2 regions of the Rhodococcus sp. Z6_132 genome follow, and region 1 is predicted to be linked to the other one. Evidence: riboswitches for the same ligand, from Rfam matches in the RefSeq annotation. Region 1 holds a riboswitch; the other holds the start of a gene.

The links. Region 1 has a riboswitch for S-adenosylmethionine ahead of AC3YO9_RS07385 (hypothetical protein). Riboswitches for the same ligand answer to the same signal wherever they lie in the genome.
Region 2: it holds a riboswitch for S-adenosylmethionine, as region 1 does, so the genes downstream of both, AC3YO9_RS00490 (putative leader peptide) here and AC3YO9_RS07385 (hypothetical protein) in region 1, are expected to answer to the same signal.

What each region holds. Positions count from the first base shown of each region.
Region 1 covers NZ_JBYUNP010000002.1:158,853-166,429, forward strand. Annotated here, with positions in the region: gene AC3YO9_RS07360 (DUF1801 domain-containing protein) at 1-32, shown strand, start outside; gene AC3YO9_RS07365 (hypothetical protein) at 140-406, opposite strand; gene AC3YO9_RS07370 (DUF6642 family protein) at 697-1,077, opposite strand; gene AC3YO9_RS07375 (aldo/keto reductase) at 1,504-2,346, shown strand; gene AC3YO9_RS07380 (Na+/H+ antiporter) at 2,363-4,036, shown strand; gene AC3YO9_RS07385 (hypothetical protein) at 4,045-4,476, opposite strand; SAM riboswitch class IV at 4,482-4,593, opposite strand; gene AC3YO9_RS07390 (acyltransferase family protein) at 4,763-6,037, shown strand; gene AC3YO9_RS07395 (NADPH-dependent F420 reductase) at 6,094-6,783, shown strand; gene AC3YO9_RS07400 (GAF and ANTAR domain-containing protein) at 6,800-7,543, opposite strand.
Region 2 covers NZ_JBYUNP010000001.1:98,675-106,251, forward strand. Annotated here, with positions in the region: gene lhgO (L-2-hydroxyglutarate oxidase) at 1-756, shown strand, start outside; gene ppk2 (polyphosphate kinase 2) at 814-1,641, shown strand; gene AC3YO9_RS00485 (SRPBCC family protein) at 1,691-2,173, shown strand; SAM riboswitch class I at 2,255-2,350, shown strand; gene AC3YO9_RS00490 (putative leader peptide) at 2,380-2,463, shown strand; gene AC3YO9_RS00495 (ABC transporter substrate-binding protein) at 2,605-3,588, shown strand; gene AC3YO9_RS00500 (ABC transporter permease subunit) at 3,585-4,436, shown strand; gene AC3YO9_RS00505 (ABC transporter ATP-binding protein) at 4,409-5,140, shown strand; gene AC3YO9_RS00510 (LLM class flavin-dependent oxidoreductase) at 5,137-6,306, shown strand; gene AC3YO9_RS00515 (beta-class carbonic anhydrase) at 6,343-6,831, shown strand; gene AC3YO9_RS00520 (hypothetical protein) at 6,838-7,577, opposite strand, start outside.

The DNA of each region.
Region 1 (7,577 bases):
TGCGCGAGGCGGTGGGCCACAACCGGTCGTGAGGTTCAGCCGCGCAGCCGGGTGTTGAGGCGCGCGGCCTGCCGGGTGAGGTGGTTGCGCTCGGCAACGTTGGCTGGCCTCGGGCCTAGGGCCCAGGCTCGTTACAGCGCTAGCCCTTCCGGTCGACCTTCTCGATGGCGGCCACGGCCGCGGCGGCGACTTCCTTGGCGATGACGCCGTCGGGGTCTCGGTTGCCCAGGAGGCCGGCCAGTGCGGTCTCAACGGCCTGCAGGCGCCTGGAGTGCCTGCTCCAGATCAGGGCCGCGAGCTCCTCAGCCTCGACGGGTTCGAAGTTCTCGCAGACGCGATCACCGTCCAGGTAGATGGACACGCGGTCGTCGTCGTCCTCGGGGTGACGCTCAGTCAGGATCTTCATGATTGCGGGATCAGCTCCTCATGCTGGCGAACGTGACTGGGGTTGTCGTCCCGTGATGTGGAAACAGGCTACGGCCTCGAGGTCAGCCCGCGGCCAAGCGAAGTCGTCGCGTCCAGTCGACCGCCATCCATCGGCCATGAAGTCCTGTCGCCGAACGGGCGATCAGTAATCGGGTGCCGTCCTTCGCCGCCATACCGAACATGGGGCCCTCCGGAGTGGCGAGCGCCCGGCTGCCGGCGCAGCTACCCGTGTCCTAGCATTGGCCCCCGATTAGCGACTTGTATTCAGGCTCAGGCGTGCAGAACCGTCGCCTTCGTCGCCACGGCTAGTCCGAGATCGGAGGCGAACTTGCCGTGGTCTCTGACGGGCGCCCGAAGAATCGCATCGCTGCGGTTGCCCCGAAGCATCCGTTCAAGCAGCAGAAGCTCAAAGGCGGCCCCTTCGAGCCACGCGACCTCCTTGGTGTAGCCCACCGCAGCACGGGCGCCGGTGCGCTTGACGAAATCAGTCAGTTGCTTCGGCTCGCCGGCGAGGGTGAGACACGAGCCGAAGTAGATGATCCGACCTTCGGCGCGGCCGGCGATCTGCTCTGCAACTTCTTCGATCTCAACCGAAGCTTCACCCCCCCAAGCCGATCCCACCTGAACTGCCGTGAGACGCGAGGTAAGCACGTCGTAGCTCGCATAACGACGTTGGCACCACTTGTCGAGTTAGTAGACAAACTCCTCACGGGTAGCAACGTCGCGGTGGATAGACCGGGCGTGACCAAGCCGCTCCAACAGATCCAGAAGTGGCAGGACGGAATCTCTGCGCCGTAGGTCGCCGTCCCACTCGCCTTCGAGACAAAAGATTCCGGGAAGTACGGCCATGCGACTCTGCTCCATGTTCTGTTGGTGGGGGACTTGACGCTAACGCACCCTTCCGGTCGATCGGTACCGAATTGGTCGAGTTCCGACCAAGTCGGCTTGGTTGACGATCCGCATGAGGCAGTAGCCATCCAACTAGCCGGCCGAGCCTTGCTACGGCCCACGCAAGTGGTCGCACACCTACAGCGAGGCCACCATGGAGGGACGCCCCGCCAGCAGAGAGGTCCACCCATGGAGACCGTGATCCTGAACGACGGTGTCGAGATGCCGATCCTCGGCTTCGGCGTCTACCAGGTCCCGCCCGAGGACACCGAGGAGGTCGTGGCCACCGCGCTGGACGTCGGCTACCGCCACATCGACACGGCCGCGGCCTACGGCAATGAGGAGGCCGTCGGGCGCGCCATCGCCACGAGTGGCGTGCCCCGCGACCAGCTGTTCGTCACCACCAAGATGTGGGTGCAGGACAAGGGGCAGGACTACGCCAAGCAGCTGTTTGAGGAGTCCCGCACCAAGCTCGGCCTGGACTACCTCGACCTCTACCTCGTCCACCAGCCCTACGGCGACTACTACAGCTCCTGGCGGGCGATGGAGCGCCTGCACGCCGACGGTGTCATCCGGGCCATCGGCGTCTCCAACTTCTACCCCGACCGCCTGGTCGACCTGATCAACCACAACGAGATCCCGCCGGCGGTCAACCAGATCGAGACGCACCCGTTCTTCCAGCGCAACCCCGACCAGGAGCTGATGGAGTCCAACGGGGTGCAGATGGAGTCGTGGGGTCCCTTCGCCGAGGGCCGCAACCACCTCTTCACCGACCCCACCCTCACGGAGATCGCCTCCGCAACTGGCAAGTCGGTGGCGCAGGTGGTGCTGCGGTGGCTCATCCAGCGCGAGGTGGTGGTCATCCCCAAGTCGGTGCGGCGCGAGCGGATGGTGGAGAACTTCGACGTGTTCGGCTTTGAGCTGACCCCGGAGCAGATGGACCAGGTAGCCACCCTGGACAAGGGCACCTCGGCGTTCTTTGACCACCGCGACCCCGAGTGGGTCAGTCGCATCGGCGGCGGCCGCAGCTGACCCGAGCGGCGCTGACGTGACCGGCCTCGACGTCACCGTGGTGCTGGGCGCCGCGTTGCTCGCCGGGGCGGTGCTGGCCCCGCGCCTGCGCCTGGCCACGCCGCTGTTCCTGGTCGTCCTGGGGCTGCTGCTCGGCTTCGTCCCGCGGCTGCGGCAGATCGAGCTGCCTCCGGAGACGGTGCTGCTGTTGTTCCTGCCCGCGATCCTGTTCTGGGAGAGCCTGACGACGTCGCTGCGCTCGATCAGGCGGGACCTGCGCGGCATCGTCCTCCTCAGCACCGTGCTGGTGGTGGCCACGGCGTTCGCGGTGGCCGGTATCGCCCACGCGCTGGGCATGCCGTGGCCCGCCGCGCTCATCCTCGGCGCCGCGGTCGCCCCGCCTGACGCCACCGCCGTGGCCGGGCTGGGACGCACCCTGCCGCACCGCAACTTCATGCTGCTCAAGGCCGAGAGCCTCACCAACGACGGCACCGCCCTGGTGGTCTTCGCCCTCGCCGTGGGGGTGGCGGTGGGTGGGCGCTACTCACCGCTGGACATCACTGCCCGGGTGCTGCTCTCCTACCTCGGCGGCATCACCGTGGGCGCCGCGGTCGCCGGCCTGGCCTACCTGCTAATGCGGCCGCTGCGCGAGGCACGGGCCATCAATCTCACGCTGCTGCTCGTCCCGTTCGTCGCCTACCTGCTGGCCGAGCTGATCGAGGCCTCCGGGGTGCTGGCCGTGGTCGTCGCAGGGCTCATCCTGGCGTTCAACTCGGGTCGCATCACCACGGCGGCCTCACGTCGGCAGACCGAGGCGGCGTGGCCGCTGGGGTCCTACGTGCTAAACGGCGCGCTCTTCGTGCTCATCGGCCTGGAGGTGCAGGCCGTGGCCCACCAGCTGGAGGCGGGCGACGTGGCGCGGCTGCTGGTCACCATGGTCGCCGTCTGGCTGGGGCTGATCCTCGTCCGCTTCCTCTTCCAGACCTCCACTGTCCTGCTGATCCGGCTGCTCGACCGCCGGCCCTCCCAGCGCGCGCGGCGGATGACCCACCGTGCCCGGGTGGTGAGCGCGGTCGCCGGGTTCCGCGGAGCGGTCTCGCTCGCCCTGGCGCTGTCGGTGCCCGCGACCTTGGACAACGGGCAACCGCTGCCGGCCCGCGACGAGATCACCCTGGTCGCGGCCGGGGTCGTGCTCCTCACGCTGCTGGTGCAGGGTCCCGCGCTGCCCGCGGTGGTGCGGTGGGCCCACCTGCCGGAGGATGCCACCCATGCTGCCGAGCTGCGGCTGGCCGAGCACGCGATCACCACCACCGCCGTGGCCGCCCTGCCCGCCCTGGCCGACGAGCACGGCACCAGCGAGGAGGTGCGGGTGCGACTGATCCGCGACTACGAGGAGCACCTGCGCCTGGTCGACGCCACGACTCCGGTGCCCGCGGAGCAGGCGGACCGCGACAGCGAGGTGTTCGAGGCGTCCGCCCAGGAGTCGCCCAACAGTGCCGACGCCGTGGCCGCGCTCGCCGTCGCCCGCGACGCGCCACGCACCCACAACGAGGAGTACACGCGGCTGCGGCTCGCGCTGATGGAGCGCAAGCGGGAGGTGCTGAACCAGCTGCGCCGCGACGGGGTCATCGACGACACCGTGGCGCGCCGGGTGCAGGCGCGGCTCGACATCGAGGAGCTGCGCCTGGCCGGTGTCGACCCGCTGGACTAGCGGTTGGCTCAGGCCCACCAGGGTGTGACCGCGACGCCGTCGAGCGTGACGAGCTGCAGCTCGGTCGCGCCGGGATCGACCAGCGCCGACACCGGCTCGGTGGCGCCGGGTGGCTCCAGCAGGCACGGGGTGGGGCCGTCGCTGCTGCAGGGGAACCACAGCCCCGCGCACTGCAGCACCGTGCCTGCGCGCACGATCTTCACGGCCGGCCCGTGCGTTCCCACGGCGGCGCGCAGCCGCCCAGGGTGGTGGTGCCACCACCGCAGCAGCGAGCCGTCGCGGCACTCGATGAGCACGTGGTCGCCGTCGAAGCCCACCACCGTCGCCCAGCGGCCACGCGAGCGGTACTGCCGCGCCATGATCCAGTGCGGCTGGTGTCCGCTGCGGTACGTCCGGCACGGTCCCACACCTGGCAGCTCGACGTTGCGCATCACCGTCATCTCCGATCCCATCCTTGGCCGCACCGGGTGCGCGGCCCTGTTCTTCCTGCGGAAGCACCCCGGGGGAGAGGGTTGCTGGACAGCCAGCCGCAGGGCTTGGCGCTGTCACTCGGGAACGGGCTGGACTGTACTGCCGAACGCCGACACAACGGGTTCGCCCTCGACGCTCGCCGCAGTGGCGACTCGTCACGATGCACGCCAGGCTGGAGAGGTCGCTGTCGGCGACACGAGTGGCGGTGCCCAACTGGTCATTCGGGCGCCACGGTCTGGGCACTACGCTGCCCGGGTGCCAGTCTCCGAGATGAGTCCCGTCAAGACCGATGCGCTGGTGCTGGCGTCCGGCAAACGACGGACATCGCTCAGCGAGGGCTTGGGCGGACACGACAACTCGCTCGGCATCATCCGGCTGGTTCTCGCCTCGTTGGTCATCTTCTCCCACGCCTTCCCCCTCGGCGGGGGTGAGGACCCGATGCTGCGGTGGAGCCGCGGTCAGGACAACCTCGGCGCCATGGCCGTGCTCGGGTTCTTCGCCATCAGTGGCTACCTGATCACCAAGAGCGGTGCCGGAAGCGACATCGTGCGGTACCTCTGGCACCGGGCGCTGCGCATCTTGCCGGCCTTCTGGGGTGTGCTCCTGGTCAGCGCACTGGTCGTGGGCCCGCTGATCTGGATTCGAGATGGCCACGACCTGGCCAGCTACTTCCAGAGAGCTGACGGTGGCCCTGCCACCTACCTGAAGGCGAACTGGGACCTCACCATCAACACGTGGGGCATCTACGACATCTTTGCGGGGACGACGCCCTACGGGGACACGGTCCACATGTCGGTCTTCAACGGGTCGGTGTGGACGCTGACCTACGAGTGGACGTGTTACCTCATCATTGGCGTGTTCGTGCTGTTCGGGGCCCTGGGCCGGGCGAAGTTCCTGGTGCCGCTGCTCACCGCGGTCTTCCTCGCCATGCAGGTGATCCGCACGGAGCTTCCCGCCCACGCGCACGTGCTCGGCTCGTACTTCGGCGACCGCTACCACGTCACGCTGCCGCTGATCTTCTTGTACGGCGCCTGTCTCGCGCTGTACTCCAAGCGCATCCCGCTCGACGACCGTCTGGCCGCGGTCTGTGGAACCACGGTGGTGCTCACCGTGCTTCTGGGCTGGTTCGGTCTGCTCGGCTACCCCGCCCTGGCCTACTTCCTGATGTGGCTCGCGGCACGCCTTCCCGCTGCGCTCCGCAAGGTGGGTGCAACGAACGACTACTCCTACGGCATCTATCTCTACGGGTTCGTCGTCGCGCAGGTGTTGGCCTACCTCGGCGTGCACCGGTGGGGCTACCTGCCCTTCTCGCTGCTGACCCTCGCGGTCGCCGCCGGGTGCGCTGCCGCGAGCTGGCACCTCGTGGAGAAGCGTGTTCTCGCAGTGAAGGATCGTGGGCCGGGCCGCGGTCACCGCTACTGGCGAGACGCCAGCACCGGCGTGGCGACCCGAGTACTCACCGGCCGGGTGAGCACCTTCGTCGTGGGCTGTGTGCTGCTCGCTGGTGGGTACGCCATGGTCTGGCGCTGACCTTCCCACCGGCCTGAGCGGGGAATACCTGTCCTTCGCGCCGAGTTGTCCGCACCATGACGACCATCGGTTTCATCGGCAGCGGCAACATCGGCAGCAACCTCGCGCGACTGGCTCTCACCCGCGGCTACGACGTGGTGCTCAGCAACAGCCGCGGCCCGGAGACGCTGCAGGACCTGGTCGGCACCTTCGGCCCCGGGGCCTGCGCGGCCACCCCGGAGGAGGCCGCCGCGGCCGGCGACCTCGTGGTGGTCACCGTCCCGCTCAAGAGCTACCAGCAGGTGCCGGTGGAGCCGCTGCGCGGCAAGGTCGTCATCGACACCAACAACTACTACCCGCAGCGCGACGGGCAGATCGCCGAGCTGGACGACGAGTCCACCACCGTCTCCGAGCTGCTCCAGGCGCACCTGCCCGACTCGCAGGTGGTCAAGGCGTTCAACAACATCTACTTCGACTTCATCGGCACGCTGGCCCGCCCCGCCGGCAACTCCGGGCGCAGCGCGCTGGCCATCGCCGGCGACGACGCCGGGGCCAAGCAGACCGTCACCAAGCTGCTCGACCAGCTGGGCTACGACGCCCTGGACGCCGGCCCGCTCGCCGAGGGCTGGCGCTACCAGCGCGACACCCCCGCCTACGCGGCCTACTTCGACACCACGGCCGAGAGCCAGACACCCCGGGCGCGTCAGGCGACCGCCGGGCAGCTGCGCGAGCTGCTGGCCCAGGCGAAGCGCTACCGCGACATGTGAGCCCCAGCCAGCCGGGCTAGGAGGAGTCGGCGCTCTTGGTGGCGTCGGCGACGATCTGAGCGGCGATGATGTGCAGCTTCACGTTCTGCTCCTGGGACAGCCGCGAGATGAGGTCGAAGGCAGCCTTGGCGTCCAGCGTGAACCGCTCCATCACGACTCCCTTGGCCTGGCCGATGACGTCGCGGTTGACCAGTGCGTTGGTGAGCGTGCGCTCCTGGCGCGCACCGGCGATGGCCACGGCAGCATGGGTCGCGAAGATCAGGCCGGTCGCGACCGACTCCTCGGTGAACGCAGACGGCTGCGAGGAGTACAGGTTGAGCACTCCGAGGTTGTCACCCTCGACGTAGAGCTGGAAGCACAGCATCGAGGCGATTCCGGCCGCGCGGCCGGCCGCCACGAAGGCCGGCCACCGGTCCTCGTCGGCGAGGTCGGCGATGTGCAGGGTCTCTTGCTCGTAGATCGCGGTGAGGCAGGGTCCCTCGCCCAGCTCCGTCTGCATCTCGTCCATCCGCCGGGCCAGCTCGTCGGTCGTCGCCTTGGGCAGCACGACCTTGCGGTCCACGACTGTGCTGATGGTTCCGTGCTCGGCGCCGATCACAGACGAGAGCACCGCGGTGAGCACCGCGTCCAAGGTGTCGTCCTCGCTGCCGTGGTCACGGTGCAGGGTTCGGGCAAGCTCACCCATCACGGTGCTGAACTTCTCCGCCTCCCCGTGGACCGCAGTGGGGGTCCGCTCGTTCTCGCCCGTGGGCATAGCCATGGAGTGGCCTCTCTTTCGGACGCTCGACGCTGGT
Region 2 (7,577 bases), on a different contig from region 1:
ACCCTGGTGTGCGCCGCGCTGCGCCGGGAGGTGGAGCGCCTCGGCGGCCAGGTGGTGCTGGGGGCGGCGGTGCGCGCCATCGCGGAGTCGGCGACCGAGGTGGTGGTGACCGCCGGCGAGCAGGTGGTGAGCTGCCGCCGGCTGGTGGTGTGCGGCGGGCTGCAGGCCGACCGGCTGGTGGCACTGGCCGGGGCCAGGCCCGAGGCCCGCATCGTGCCGTTTCGCGGCGAGTACTTCCAGCTGCCGCCGCACCGGCGGGACGTGGTGTCGCACCTGATCTACCCGGTCCCCGACCCCGACCTGCCGTTCCTGGGCGTGCACCTCACCCCGATGGTGGACGGCCGGGTGACCGTGGGCCCCAACGCGGTGTTGGGGCTGGCCAGGGAGGGGTACCGCCGGGGCAGCGTGGACCTGGCCGACGTCCGCGACGTCCTCGGCTACGCCGGGTTCTGGAACCTGGCGCGGCGCAACGTGCGCACCGGGGCCCGGGAGCTGCTGGGCTCGGCCTCCCGGCGGGCCTTCCTGGCCGCGGCCCGCACGTACTGCCCGCAGCTGGAGCTGGCCGACCTGCAGCCGCACGCGGCGGGCATCCGCGCCCAGGCCGTGCGCCCCGACGGCACCCTGGTGCACGACTTCCTGCTGCAGCGCACCGCCCGCACCCTGCACGTGCTCAACGCCCCCTCGCCGGCCGCCACTGCCGCACTGCCGATCGGGCGGCACGTGGCCCAGCAGTGCCTGGCCGCGGAGCCGGCCTGAGCACCGCGGGGCCCGGCGAACCGTCATCGTGGCGGCGGTCGTGGTAGTCAGGTCGGCATGACCAGCGACACCGACACCTGGCGCCAGGGCTACCCCTACGCCGACAAGCTGCGGCGCAGCGAGTACGAGCAGCAGAAGCGGCTGCTGCAGATCGAGCTGCTCAAGCTGCAGGTCTGGGCCAAGCACGTGGGGCTGCCGCTGGTGATCCTGTTCGAGGGCCGCGACGCCGCGGGCAAGGGCGGCACCATCAAGCGGTTCACCGAGCACCTCAACCCCCGCGGCGCGCACGTGGTGGCGCTGGAGAAGCCCACCGAGCGCGAGCGCACCCAGTGGTACTTCCAGCGCTACGTCGCCCACCTGCCCGCCGCCGGGGAGATCGTCATGTTCGACCGGTCCTGGTACAACCGGGCCGGCGTCGAGCGGGTGCTGGGCTTCTGCACCGACGACGAGTACTGGGAGTTCCTGCGCCAGGCCCCCGAGCTGGAGCGGATGCTGGTGCGCTCGGGCATCCACCTGGTCAAGTTCTGGTTCTCGGTGTCGCGCCTGGAGCAGCGCAGCCGCTTCGCCAAGCGGGCCAACGACCCGGTGCGCCAGTGGAAGCTCTCCCCCACCGACCTCGAGTCCATCGACAAGTGGGACGCCTACACCGACGCCAAGGAGACGATGTTCTTCTACACCGACAGCGAGTGGGCGCCGTGGACGGTGGTGAAGAGCAACGACAAGAAGCGGGCCCGGCTGGCCGCCATGCGGCACGTGCTCAGCCTGTTCGACTACGACGAGAAGGACGCCGAGCTGGTGGGCCGGCCCGACCCGCTGATCCTGGGTCCCGCCGCCGACGTCTACGAGCAGGGCGAGGTGGTCAACCGGGCCTTCCCCGCCCTGTGACCCGGGTTCCCCACGGCGGCCAGCGCCCGGCCGTGCCAGGGTGGGCACCATGACGACGGAGCGCTTCGAGGTCCAGCGGCAGGTGGCCGCGTCCCCCGCGGACGTGTTTGCGCTGCTGTGTGACCCACAGGGACACGTGCGCATCGACAGCTCCGGGATGCTGCAGTCCGCCGAGGGCGACGCGGTGCGCGCGGTGGGCGACGAGTTCCTGGTGCACATGGACCGGGAGTCGCTCAACGACTTCCCCATGGGCAAGTACGACGTCACGGTGATCATCACCGCCCTGGTGCCCGACGAGCTGATCGAGTGGACGATCTCCGGCACCATCCAGCCGCCCATCCGGCACCTCTACGGCTACCGGCTCCAGGCCCGCGAGGGCGGCACCCTGGTCACCTCGTACTACGACTGGAGCGAGATCGACGACCGCTTCCGCGACAAGGGCGTCTTCCCGGTGATCCCGGAGGCCGGGCTGCGCGCGACGCTGGGCATCCTGGCCCGCACCGTGGAGCAGCCCGCCGTCGCTGCCGGCTAGGCGCGCTGCGCCACCCTGGGGTTCGGCTCACGCTGAGCCGATTCGTTGTCTGCCGCCGCCCAGCCTCGCTAGCCTTGCGCCACACCATCCAGAGCGACCGAGAGACCTGGCTCGTCGACGTCGCAGCAACCCCCCGCAGCACGCGGGAGTGGGTGCTACTGCCAGGACCGATGGAGGCAACTGTGCCGGCCCTGCCCACCCCGAGCATGATCCGACCCGCCTTCTCGCGCCGGCGGCACGTCGACCTGTGCCGCACCGCCGGCGCCAGCTGTCGGCCCGGCACCGCCTGACCCGGCTGATCGCCCTGCGCCGCTGAGCGCGCCCCTGCTCGCACCCCTTCCTGCGCCCCGCCCCGTGGCGGCCGGCGCTGCCCTCTTGCGCCCGAAAGGCCTCCGATGTCGTTCCCCCTGTCCCGAAGACGAGCACTCTCCGTGCTGGCCACCACCGTCCTGTCCGTCGTCCTCGTCGGCTGCAGCGCCGACGAGCCACCCGCCCCGGTGCTCGCCGCCGACGGCTCGATCGACCTGTCCGGGGTGACCCTGCACGTGGGCGACCAGGTGCAGTCGGTGCAGTCGGTGCTCAAGGTCTCCGGCCAGCTCGACGAGCTGCCGTACAAGGTGGAGTGGGCCAGCTTCACCGCCGGACCGCCGCTGCTGGAGGCACTCAACGCCAAGGCGATCGACCTCGGCAGCGTGGGCGACAGCCCGCCGGTGCTGGCGCAGGCGGCCGGCATCGAGGCACGGATCGTCTCGGTGGAGGAGCGCGACAAGGCCAACGACTTCCTGCTCACCCGGGACGGCACCGGCATCCGCACGGCCGCCGACCTCAAGGGCAAGAGCGTGGCGGTGGCCAAGGGTTCCAGCTCGCACGGCCTGCTCATCGGGCTGCTGCAGCAGGCGGGGCTGTCCCAGGACGACGTCACCGTCCGCTACCTCGCCCCGCCGGACGCCCAGAGCGCGTTCGCGGCCGGGCAGGTGGACGCCTGGGCGGTCTGGAACCCCTACTACGCGGTGGCGATCGCCAGCGCCGGGGCGAAGGTGGTGGCCGACGGCACCACGCTGTCCACCGGCTACACCTACACCGTCGCCTCCACCGCGGCACTGGCCGACCCCACCACGGAGGCGGCCATCAAGGACTTCCTGGTGCGGCTGGTCAAGGCGCGCGCCTGGGCCGCGGCGCACCCCGACCAGTGGGTGCCGGTCTACTCCCAGCTGACCAACCTCCCGGCCGCGGTGGCCACCGTCACCTTCGACACCTCCCGGGGCAGGGCGATCCCCATCGACGACCGGGTGATCGCCCGCCAGCAGGAGCTGGCCGACCGCTTCGCCGCCGTCAAGCTCATCCCGTCCGCACCGAAGGTCCGCGACTTCTTCGACGACCGGTTCAACGCCGACGTCACGGCGGCCCAGCCGTGACCGCCACGACGGTGCGCCCGCCGGCGGCTCCCGCGGTGACCTCCGAGGCCCCCGCGGCGGCGGGACCCGCCCACCCGCGGCGACGGCTGCGCGCCGGCTGGTTGTTGCGCCTGGTCAGCCCGCTGCTGCTGCTCGCGCTGTGGCAGGGCCTCAGCAGCGCCGGCGCGATCTCCGAGCGCAAGCTGTCCTCCCCGCTGTCGGTGGTGGACGCCGCGGTGGAGCTATGGCGCAACGGGCAGCTCTCCGACGCGGTGGGCATCTCCCTGCAGCGGGTGCTGGTCGGGGTCGGCCTGGGCCTGCTGACCGGGGTGGTGCTGGCCCTGGTCTCCGGCTTCTCCCGCCTGGGCGAGCTGGCGCTGGACCCACCGCTGCAGATGCTGCGCACCGTGCCGTTCCTGGGGCTGGTGCCGCTGTTCATCCTGTGGTTCGGCATCGGGGAGCAGCCCAAGGTGCTGCTGGTGGCCCTGGGCGTCACCTTCCCGCTGTACCTCAACCTGTTCGCCGGCATCCGCGGCGTGGACGGCAAGCTGGTCGAGGCCGCCCGCACGCTGGGGCTGAAGGGCTTCGCCCTGGCCCGCCACGTCGTGCTGCCCGGTGCGCTGCCCCAGGCCCTCGTCGGGCTGCGGCAGTCGCTGGGCATCGCCTGGCTCTCGCTCATCGTGGCCGAGCAGATCAACGCCGACGCGGGCCTGGGCTACATCGTCATGAACGCCCGCGAGTTCTACCGCACCGACATCGTCGTGCTGGGCCTGGTGGTCTACGCCCTGCTCGGCCTGGCCACCGACGGCATCGTCCGCACCCTGGAAGGGAGGGCACTGTCATGGCGTCAGTCGTTCGTCCCCGCGTGAGCACCCCCGAGCAGACCCAGCTGGTCACGGCCCGCGGCGTGGGCCGCACGTTCGGCACCGACGCGGTGCTGCGCGACGTCGACCTCGACCTGGCCCCCGGTGAGATCGTCGCCCTGGTGGGGCGCAGCGGCTCCGGCAAGTCCACCCTGCTGCGCGCGCTGGCCGGCCTGGACACCGGCCACACCGGCACCATCGAGGTGCCCGCCAGCCGGGCCGTCGCCTTCCAGGAGCCGCGGCTGCTGCCGTGGAAGCGGGTGCGTGACAACGTCGCCCTCGGGCTGGGTCGGGGCGGCCGGGAGCGGGCCGAGGCCGCGCTGGCCGAGGTCGGCCTGACCCACCGGGTGCACGCCTGGCCGCTGACCCTCTCCGGCGGTGAGGCCCAGCGGGTGTCGCTGGCCCGCGCGCTGGTGCGCAACCCCGAGCTGCTGCTGCTGGACGAGCCCTTCGGCGCGCTGGACGCGCTCACCCGGCTCAGCGCCCACGAGCTGCTCGGGCGGCTGTGGGACCAGCACGGCTTCGCGGTCCTGCTCGTCACCCACGACGTGGAGGAGGCGGTGCTGCTGGCCGACCGCGTCCTCGTCCTTGACGACGGCCGCATCGCCCACGACCTCCCCGTCGACCTGCCCCGTCCGCGCCGGCGCTCCGACCCCGCCCTGGTCGCCCTGCGCACCACCATCCTCAGTCACCTGGGAGTCACCGCATGAGCATCCACCTGCACTGGTACCTGCCCACCTCCGGCGACGGCCGCGAGGTGATCGGCGCCCAGGCCCACCTGGGCACCGCGTCGGCTCCGCGCGCCGCGTCGCTGGACTACCTGGCCCTGGTGGCCCGGGCCGTGGAGCAGCTCGGCTTCGAGGCCGTCCTCACCCCCACCGGCACCCACTGCAACGACGCCTGGCTGACGACGGCGGCGCTGCTGCGGGAGACCCGCACGCTCAAGTTCCTGGTGGCCTTCCGCCCCGGCCTGGTCAGCCCCACCCTGGCTGCCCAGCAGGCCGCCGCGTACCAGGAGATCTCCGACGGGCGACTGCTGCTGAACATCGTCACCGGCGGCGACGCCCAGGAGCAGCGGCGCTTTGGTGACTGGCTCGACCACGACCGCCGCTACGAGCGCACCGCGGAGTTCCTCACCGTGCTGCGCGGGGCGTGGTCGGGCACCCCGTTCGACCACACCGGCGAGCACTACCAGGTGCAGGGCGCCACCGTGCACAACCCGCCGTCCCCGGTGCCCGAGGTGTTCTTCGGCGGGGCCAGCCCGGCGGGGCGGGAGGTGGCCGCCCAGCACGCCGACACCTACCTCACCTGGACCGAGCCACCGGCCAGGACCGCGGAGCTGCTCGACGACGTGCGGGCCCGCGCAGCGCGACACGGGCGCAGCCTCAGCCACGGCATCCGGGTGCACGTGATCAGCCGCGACACCACCGAGGAGGCCTGGGCTGAGGCCGCCAGGCTGCAGTCACGCATCGACCCCGCGCTGGCGTCGTTGGTGCAGGACAAGCTGGCGACGGTGGAGTCGGAGGGCCAGCGCCGCCAGACCGCGCAGCTCGCCGGCGCCAACGAGCGTCTGGAGGTCTACCCGGGCCTGTGGGCCGGTTACGGGCTGATCCGGCCCGGCGCCGGCACCGCGCTGGTGGGCAGCCACCAGGAGGTGGCCGACCTGCTGGCCGAGTACGCCGCCCTCGGCGTGGACCACTTCATCCTCTCCGGCCAGCCGCACCTGGAGGAGGCGTACTGGTTCGGCGAGGGGGTTGTCCCGCTGCTGCGCCGCCGCGGCCTGCTCGGTGACGGCGGGCCCGAGCAGGCGCCGCCGGCGCCGCCCCAGCCAGCGTCGGGGGCCTCGGTGCGCGAACCTGTGCTCAGCCCGTCCTGATCCCCCGCCCGCTCCGCCCACCGAACGGACTCCGCCATGAGCGTCACCGACGAGTACCTGACGAACAACGAGGCCTACGCCGCGTCCTTCAGCGGGCCCCTGCCGCTGCCCCCGGCCAAGCACGTGGCGGTGCTGGCCTGCATGGACGCCCGGCTCGACGTCCACGCCGCGCTGGGCATCAAGGAGGGCGAGGCCCACGTCATCCGCAACGCCGGCGGGGTGGTCACCGACGACGAGATCCGCTCGCTGGCCATCAGCCAGCGGCTGCTGGGCACCCGGGAGATCGTGCTGATCCACCACACCGACTGCGGGATGCTCACCTTCACCGACGAGGACTTCCGCTCCGCCATCGAGCAGGAGGTCGGGACCCGGCCCAGCTGGGCGTCCGAGGCCTTCACCGACCTCGAGACCGACGTCCGCCAGCAGGTGCAGAAGATCCTGGACAGTCCGTACATCCCGGTGAAGGACAGCGTGCGGGGCTTCATCTTCGACGTGGCCACCGGCCGGTTGTCCGAGGTGCGCTGACCGGGCTCAGTCGCCGTCGGCGAGGGACTCCACCCGGGCGGCGGCACGATCCCGGGCCTTCTCGGCGGCGGCGGCGTCCCGCTCGGCACTGCTGGTGCGCTGCTGGGCCTGGGCCAGCTCGGTGCGCGCCTCGTCCGCGGCCCGCTCGGTCTGGCGCAGCTGGGCGTGCAGCTGCGCCACCTGGTCGGCCAGCTCGTCGCGCCGAGCGGTGAGCTCCGCCACCCGGTGGGCCTCCTCCTCGGCGGTGGCTCGCGCCTCCTCGGCGTCGGCCGTGGCCCGCTCCGCCGCGTGGCGGGCCTCGGCCAGCTCCTGCCGCCGGCGCTCCGCGGCCTGGCGCTCCTCCTCGGCCTGGCGCTGCTCCTCAGCCCGCTGCTCCTCGGCACGCCTCTGCTCGTCGGCCCGGTGTTTCTCGCCAGCCCGGCGCCGGGGCGCAGGTGTGGGCCGGGGCGCTGCCTTGGCCGGGGACGGGGTCGCGCGGCTGCGGGCTGGCGTGGTCTTCTCCTGGTGCGGCGGCACCAGCCGCAGGTCCGGGCGGCCGGTCACCGTGCCGAACCCGCTGGTGGCCATCGGCTGCACCAGCCGGCCGGTGAGCAGCGCCGCACCGGCGTCCGGGTCGGCCATGGCCGCACGCAGGGTGTCCTCCACCTGCCCGGCCACGCTGCTGCTCACCCGGTGCCCGTGCTCGCGGGCCAGGGTGGCCGCCTGCCGGGTGAGCGCCGAGAGCAGCTGCATGCGCTGGCGGTTCA